3 regions of the Streptomyces sp. NPDC086777 genome follow, and region 2 is predicted to be linked to each of the others. Evidence: riboswitches for the same ligand, from Rfam matches in the RefSeq annotation. Region 2 holds a riboswitch; each other region holds the start of a gene.

Evidence for each region. Region 2 has a riboswitch for cyclic di-AMP ahead of AB0472_RS40265 (transglycosylase family protein). Riboswitches for the same ligand answer to the same signal wherever they lie in the genome.
Region 1: linked by a shared signal. The riboswitch ahead of AB0472_RS24835 (M23 family metallopeptidase) and the one ahead of AB0472_RS40265 (transglycosylase family protein) in region 2 are both predicted to bind cyclic di-AMP.
Region 3: linked by a shared signal. The riboswitch ahead of AB0472_RS18080 (LysM peptidoglycan-binding domain-containing M23 family metallopeptidase) and the one ahead of AB0472_RS40265 (transglycosylase family protein) in region 2 are both predicted to bind cyclic di-AMP.

The regions. Positions count from the first base shown of each region.
Region 1 is NZ_JBFBJI010000018.1:56,905-59,159, forward strand. It holds gene AB0472_RS24830 (GntR family transcriptional regulator) at 1-81, opposite strand, end outside; gene AB0472_RS24835 (M23 family metallopeptidase) at 443-1,198, opposite strand; cyclic di-AMP (ydaO/yuaA leader) riboswitch at 1,211-1,374, opposite strand; gene AB0472_RS24840 (pitrilysin family protein) at 1,567-2,255, opposite strand, start outside.
Region 2 is NZ_JBFBJI010000048.1:41,260-43,514, forward strand. It holds gene eno (phosphopyruvate hydratase) at 1-184, opposite strand, end outside; gene AB0472_RS40265 (transglycosylase family protein) at 587-1,276, opposite strand; cyclic di-AMP (ydaO/yuaA leader) riboswitch at 1,281-1,455, opposite strand; gene AB0472_RS40270 (transglycosylase family protein) at 1,650-2,255, opposite strand, start outside.
Region 3 is NZ_JBFBJI010000011.1:184,114-186,368, reverse strand. It holds gene AB0472_RS18085 (alpha-galactosidase) at 1-492, shown strand, start outside; cyclic di-AMP (ydaO/yuaA leader) riboswitch at 800-960, shown strand; gene AB0472_RS18080 (LysM peptidoglycan-binding domain-containing M23 family metallopeptidase) at 965-1,897, shown strand; gene AB0472_RS18075 (SGNH/GDSL hydrolase family protein) at 2,120-2,255, shown strand, end outside.

The sequences.
Region 1 (2,255 bases), on a different contig from region 2:
GAGCCGGCTGCCGCGCTCGTAGACACCCGCGACGATGTCGTCCCGGATCGCCGTGCATACCGAGTGCGCCGGAATACGCATGTCCGACCTCCGTCTTAATCCCCGCGAAACGCCGCCGAGTGGCGCCCGTTCCGTGACTCTATTGCAATGAGCCGGAATTTCCGAAGGGGGGCCGGAATCCAGGGATATATTTTGGACAGTGGCGGCACGAAAACGACGAAAGCCCCGGCGCAGAGGCCGGGGCTTCGGAAGATCTCACGGGTTGTCGTCGCCGGACGGGTGCGGGTGCGTAGGGGTTGCTCTCGCCCCTCTCAGGGGCGTCAAGCACAGTGCCCCTGAAAGGGGCGCGGGGAACTGGGCGACCAGCCACGACGTACCCGCGCCCGGCGCACGCATCGCAACCCCCTCGTCGTTCTCGGCACCGGACCCGCGTCCAGCTCTCTCAGACGTTCACGCCGTGCTTGCGCAGGTAGGCCACCGGGTCGACGTCGGAGCCGTACTCGGGGGTCGTACGGGCCTCGAAGTGGAGGTGCGGACCGGTCGTGTTGCCGGTCGCGCCGGAGAGGCCGATCTGCTGGCCCGGGGTGACCTTCTGCCCCACCGAGACGCCGACGGACGAGAGGTGGCCGTACTGGGTGTACATGCCGTCGGCCATCTTGATGACGATCTCGTTGCCGTACGCCCCGCCCCAGCCGGTGGAGACGACCGTGCCGACGCCGACCGCGTGCACGACCGTGCCGCTCGCGGCGTGGAAGTCGATGCCGGTGTGGGAGCCGGACGACCACAGGGAGCCGCCGGTCTCGTAGCCGGTGGAGACGTAGGAGTCGCTGATCGGCGCGACGAAGGTGTTGAGGCGCTTGCGCTCGGCCTCGCGGGCGGCGCGCACCTTGGCCGCGCGCTCCTTCGCGGCCTGCTCCGCGGCCTTCTTGCGGGCGGCCTCCTCGGCCGCCTTGCGCTCGGCGACCGCCTTTTGGGCGGCGGCCTGGGCGTCGATCTGCTCGGCGACGGAGTCGCTGATCGTGATGACCGGGGTGAGGCCGGTCTGCTCCACGGAGTTCTCGGCGGCGAGCGCCGGGGCGGCGGAGACGGTGCCGATCACACCCGTGGTGGTGAGGGCCGCGATACCGGCGGCCTGCGCGGTGGTGCGCTTCACCCGGCCGGGACGACGGTGCTTCCCGGAGGCGCACATGAACGCCATGTAGAGGCTGGTCCTTTCCTTCCCTCTCGCCTACCGGGTTAGCTGACGGGTTCGGAGCAGGAAGGTCTCCTACGGGCCCCCTCGCGACACGCGCGGGCGCCCGATTCACCCCAGGGACTGCATGGGTCCCCGGCTCCCCTGGCTCGCGCCGTACGGGGACTCGGCGATGGCTGTCCGGTGCCGCGGACGCGGCGCGATGTCTGACGGACAGCCCGGAAGAACCTACGAGGGCCCGCCTTCAATGCTCAAACGAATCACCGTTTTTGTCGCGCATCCCACAGGGCAGACAGGCAACCTCCGCCCCAATCCGGACATTCCAGAGCCCTGGTGGCCAGGCGGTCACCAGGGCTCCGCACACGCGCGTGCCGCTACTCGGCCGTGACGACCGTTACTTCGCCGATCCCGAGCGCCTCCACGGGCTCCTTGATCTGCGCCGCGTCCCCGACGAGGACCGTCACCAGGCGGTCCACCGGGAAGGCGTTCACGACCGCCGCGGTGGCCTCCACGGTGCCGGTGGCGGCGAGTTGGCGGTACAGCGTGGCCTGGAAGTCGTCGGGCAGGTACTGCTCGACCTGGTCGGCCAGGGTGGCCGCGACGGCCGCCGCCGTCTCGTACTTGAGCGGCGCCACCCCGACGAGGTTCTGCACGGCCACGTCACGCTCGGCGTCCGTGAGGCCCTCGGCGGCGAGCGTGCGCAGCACCGCCCACAGGTCCGACAGGGCCGGGCCGGTGTTCGGGGTGTCCACGGAGCCGCTGATGGCGAGCATCGAGGCGCCGGAGCCGTCGGGGGCGGACCGCAGGACCTGCCCGAAGGAACGGACGCCGTAGGTGTAGCCCTTCTCCTCGCGCAGGACGCGGTCCAGGCGGGAGGTGAGGGTGCCGCCCAGGCAGTAGGTGCCGAGCACCTGGGCGGCCCAGACGCGGTCGTGCCGGTCGGGGCCGACGCGGCCGATGAGCAGCTGGGTCTGGACGGCGCCGGGGCGGTCCACGACGACGACCCGGCCGGTGTCGTCGGCGGTCACCGCCGGGACCGGGCGGGGCTGCGCGGTGGAGCCGC
Region 2 (2,255 bases):
GGTAGCGGTTGGGGTCGCCGTCACGGAGCTCGATGGCCTCGAAGGCACCGGTGGAGGCGCCGGACGGAACGGCGGCACGACCCGTGCTGCCGTCGTCGAGGCCGACCTCGACCTCGACCGTGGGGTTGCCTCGGGAGTCCAGGATTTCCCGGGCTACGACGACGTCGATGGACGGCACGAGCATCTCCTTCTTGGGATGTGACGCTGGTTGTGCGGGGCGCACGCGGGCCTCGTCGGCCCTTGCTCAGCCTTGCGACTAGAGCCTAACCGTCCCGGGGCCGTCGGCCGGCACGACCGACCGGCCCGTGGACATACAGACGGTACTCATTGTTCACGTGCGGAACAAAGGGGGTCCCGATGAAGAACGGGAGAAGAGCGGGCCAAGAAGGGGACGGCGGCCCGGCGGCAAAGAGAAACCCCGCCCCGGTGCGTTCGGGGGAAAACGCACCGGGACGGGGGTCCGTGGGGGACGGGGGTGACCCTCACGTGGTCTCCACTATGGGGACCACGGCTATGGGGGAGCTGTGGTTCGGCTGGGCATCGCCCAGCACTTTCGGTGGCCGCTCCGCGGGCTGCGTCAGGTGTCCTACTTCAGGTGCAGCTGCTGGCCCGGGTAGATGAAGTCGGCGTCCTCGACGATGTCCTTGTTCAGCTTGAACAGCGCCTGCCAGCCGCCCTTGACCTTGTGCTTCTCGGCGATCGAGCTGAGGGTGTCGCCCTTGACGACCTTGTACTCGCCGTCGCCCTTCTTGACCTTCTTGCCGGCCGGGGTGGTGACGGTCTTCTTGGCGGCCGGGCGCTCGGCGGAGCGGGAGGCGGCCTGGGTGTCGGTCGAGCGGGTGCTGGTGCTGCTGCCCGACGAGCTGGAGCTGGAGGAGCTGCTGGAGCCGCTGCCGGTGTAGGTGGCGCCGGACAGGCCCGTGCCGCAGACCGGCCAGGCACCCTTGCCCTGGGCGCCGAGGACCTTCTCGGCGATCTCGATCTGCTGCGCCTTGGTGGCCTGGTTGGCCTGCGCGGCGTACTGCGTGCCGCCGTACGCGGCCCAGGTCGAGGCGGAGAACTGCAGACCGCCGTAGTAGCCGTTGCCGGTGTTGATGGCCCAGTTGCCGCCGGACTCGCACTGGGCGACGGCGTCCCACTCGGAGGCGGTGGCGGCGGAGGCGCTGCCGGCCGCCATCAGCGGGGCCGCGACGGCGACGCCGGTGACACCGGCGACAGCGATGGCGCGGACGGCCTTGGACGGACGACGGTGCTTGCCCTTGCCGGAGAACAGCATGGATCGATCCCCTCACCGACGCCTGCGAGGTGAGCTGTCGGGTTCGGGCCGGTTGAGTTGCCCGGCCGCACACCCGTGTGTCGGTGCGCGGCTTCACCCCGAGCCGGATCGGCGGCCTCAACCACCGGTCCCGGCACTTACCTTGGGTCCCCCGCTCCTGCCTACGGCGCATGACGCGACGACTGTTCCCGGGTGGCCGCTGGCAGGACTCGGCGTTGCGACGGCCGGGGCTCGTGGTGACGAGCGGCCTCGACCGTAAACAGGCGATCAGGTGAATTTCAAAGATGATCAGGGCTTCTGAGACTCATCCCACACTTTCACCAGAACGGACATTCAGCCCGAAGCGGGGCGCCAACTCCCGCCGCCTTTCGCCCTATTCGGTACCGAGTTTCAGGGTCTGACCGGGGGCGATGGCGTTCGGGTCGGAGCCGATGTCGGCCTTGTTCGCGGCATAGAGCGCGCGCCATCCGCCGTCGAGACCAAGGGAGTCGGCGATGGAGGCGAGGGTGTCGCCGTCGTGGACGGTGTAGGTGTCGCCGCCACCGGAGGCATGCCGGCCGGAGGAGGTGTCACTCTGACCGTTTGTCACACTTTCGTCCGCCGAGTCGCCGCGGTGCTTGCCGCCGCCGCTCACGGCGCCCGTGTCGACCAGGCTCCAGGAACCGCCGGTCCGCCACGAACTGTCCGACTTGTCGGACCCGGAGATGACGGGACTCTCGCTCGCCTTCGAGGCGCCGGAGCCGGAATCGGAGCCGGAGGATTCCGACTTGCCCGTCTTGTTCGACTTGCCGGATGCGTCGGCCTTGGAGTCACTGCCGGTGCTCGCGCTCGCGGAGGGGGTGGCGGAGTCGCTCCCGGAGTCCGTGGCCCCCGAAGAGGAGTCGGAACCGGAGGAAGTGGATGAGTCGGACAGCCCGGTGGACGAGTCCGACGAGCCGGATGAGCCGGAGGAACCGGATGAATCGCCCGAGTCGCCGAA
Region 3 (2,255 bases), on a different contig from region 2:
AGCCAGATCCACCCCGCCCGGGTGATGTCGGCCTGGGTCACCGACAGCCCGAACCACCAGCTCAACGGCCGGGTCAGCAGCCTGCGTTTCCGGTTCGTCAGCTCCATGGCAGGGGCGCTCGGGGTCGGCGGCGACCTCTCGGGGTGGACCGAGGAGGAGCTGGCCGAGGCCGGCCGCTGGGTGGAGCTCTACAAGGAGATCCGGCCCCAGGTGCAGCGCGGCGAGCAGTTCCGGCTGCGGCCGCCGGCCGGCGGGCTCAGCGCGGTGCAGTACACCCTCGGCGACGACACCGTCGTCCTGGCCTGGCTGCAGGCGCAGAGCTACGGCGAGCCGGTGCCGGCGCTGCGGCTGCGGGGGCTCGACCCGGCCGCGGCGTACGAATGCCGCGAAACGGGCGAAGTGCACCGGGGTGCCGTGCTGTTGCACCACGGGTTGCACACCGGGCTGAAGGGTGACCTGGATGCGGCGGTCTTCCGGCTCCGTCGGATCTGACCCGCCTGCCCGAATTGCCTTGTTTGTTGGAGTTTGTGGCGCAATAAACCGACGTGGTGTGACGTGCGTGAGGAGGGTCATATTCGTGACCGTCCGTCGCGCGGCATGCTCACGTAATACCGATGTCCCGCAGGCGAATTGGAAATCCGGATCGGGTGGAATTCACAGAGGGTGACCGGAATTTCCGGTAACGGATCAAGTCGGAACCGGAGGGCGGGAATTTGGTGCTTGTCCACGTCCGTCCCACTCGCTTACGTTCGCCTCACATCCGGTCGGAACGCCGAATCCTGCCGCCGCCCGGAGTCCCCACACACACTCACCCGTGCCCGGCAGGAGCGGGGGACCCACCAGGTATGAACGCCTGTTCCGGTTCCCGGGACGGCTAGGGGTGTAGCCACGTCTTCCGGCGTGGCCGGGCAGCTCCAGCCCGAACCCGACAGCTCACCTCGCAGGCGCCGGAGAGGAATGCGCCATGCCCGCGAAGGGTAAGCACCGCCGTCCCAGGTCCCAGCGCCTCACCCGTTCCATGGCCGTCGCCGGAACCGGTGGCGCCGCGCTGGCTCTGCCGCTCATGGGGGCCGCCGGCGCCCACGCGGCCACCACGCAGTCCCTTTCCGAAAAGACCACCCAGTCGCTTCCCGTGGTCGAGAAGGCCGCGGTGCAGGAGGCGCCCGTGGGCAATTCCGGCGCCGCGCATTCCGCACCGCGGACCTACACGGTGGTGCCCGGTGACTATCTCTCGAAGATCGCCCGCGACCAGAACGTCCGCGGTGGCTGGCACCGGCTCTACGCCGACAACCGGCAGGCGGTCGGCGACAACCCCTCGCTGATCCACCCCGGACTCAGGCTCACGCTCGGCGGCCGGCACGCCGCGCCGACGGACTCCGGCTCCCGTCCCGAGACGCAGCCGAACCCGCGGTCGTCCACCCCGTCCTCGTCCTCGCCCTCCTCGTCCTCCGCCTCGGAGGACTCGGGCGGTTCGGCCGAGGTCGCCTCGGGCTTCGGCCTCCCGGTCACCGGTGGAGCCATCGGCACCGGCTACCACGTGGCCGGCAGCATGTGGTCCAGCGGATACCACACCGGCGTCGACTTCGTCGTCCCGACCGGCACCCCGGTCAAGGCCGTCGGCACCGGTACGGTCGTCACGGCCGGCTGGGGCGGCGCCTACGGCAACCAGGTCGTCGTCCGGCTCGCCGACGGCTACTACGCCCAGTACGGCCACCTCTCCGCCCTGTCCGTCTCGGTCGGTCAGACCGTGACCGCCGGCCAGCAGATCGGCCTCTCCGGCGCCACCGGCAACGTGACCGGCCCCCACCTGCACTTCGAGATCCGCACCACCCCCGACTACGGCTCGGACGTGGACCCGGTCGCCTACCTGCGCGCCAAGGGCGTCACCGTCGGCTGACCCGGGACCGCTCAGCGGCGTCGACGGGGCCGCCCCATGCGCGGCCCCGTTTCCGGTTGACACGTCAACGCCGGTGGTCGGAGGCGTATTCCACGATTGGAAAAGTATTTAAGGGTGTCTTATCTCACCGAGCGTCAACCCCTTATTACGGTCGCGTAGGTCACAGCCGAAGGTGAATCATGGTGCGACGTGGGAGACGATTCGAAGAGTGACAATGCATCAGTGATCGGGTCGTACGCGGCGGTGGGGGACAGCTTCACCGAGGGCGTGGGAGACCCCGGACCCGACGGGGCGTTCGTCGGCTGGGCAGACCGGTTCGCGGTACTGCTGTCCGACCGGCGGCCCGAGGGCGACTTCA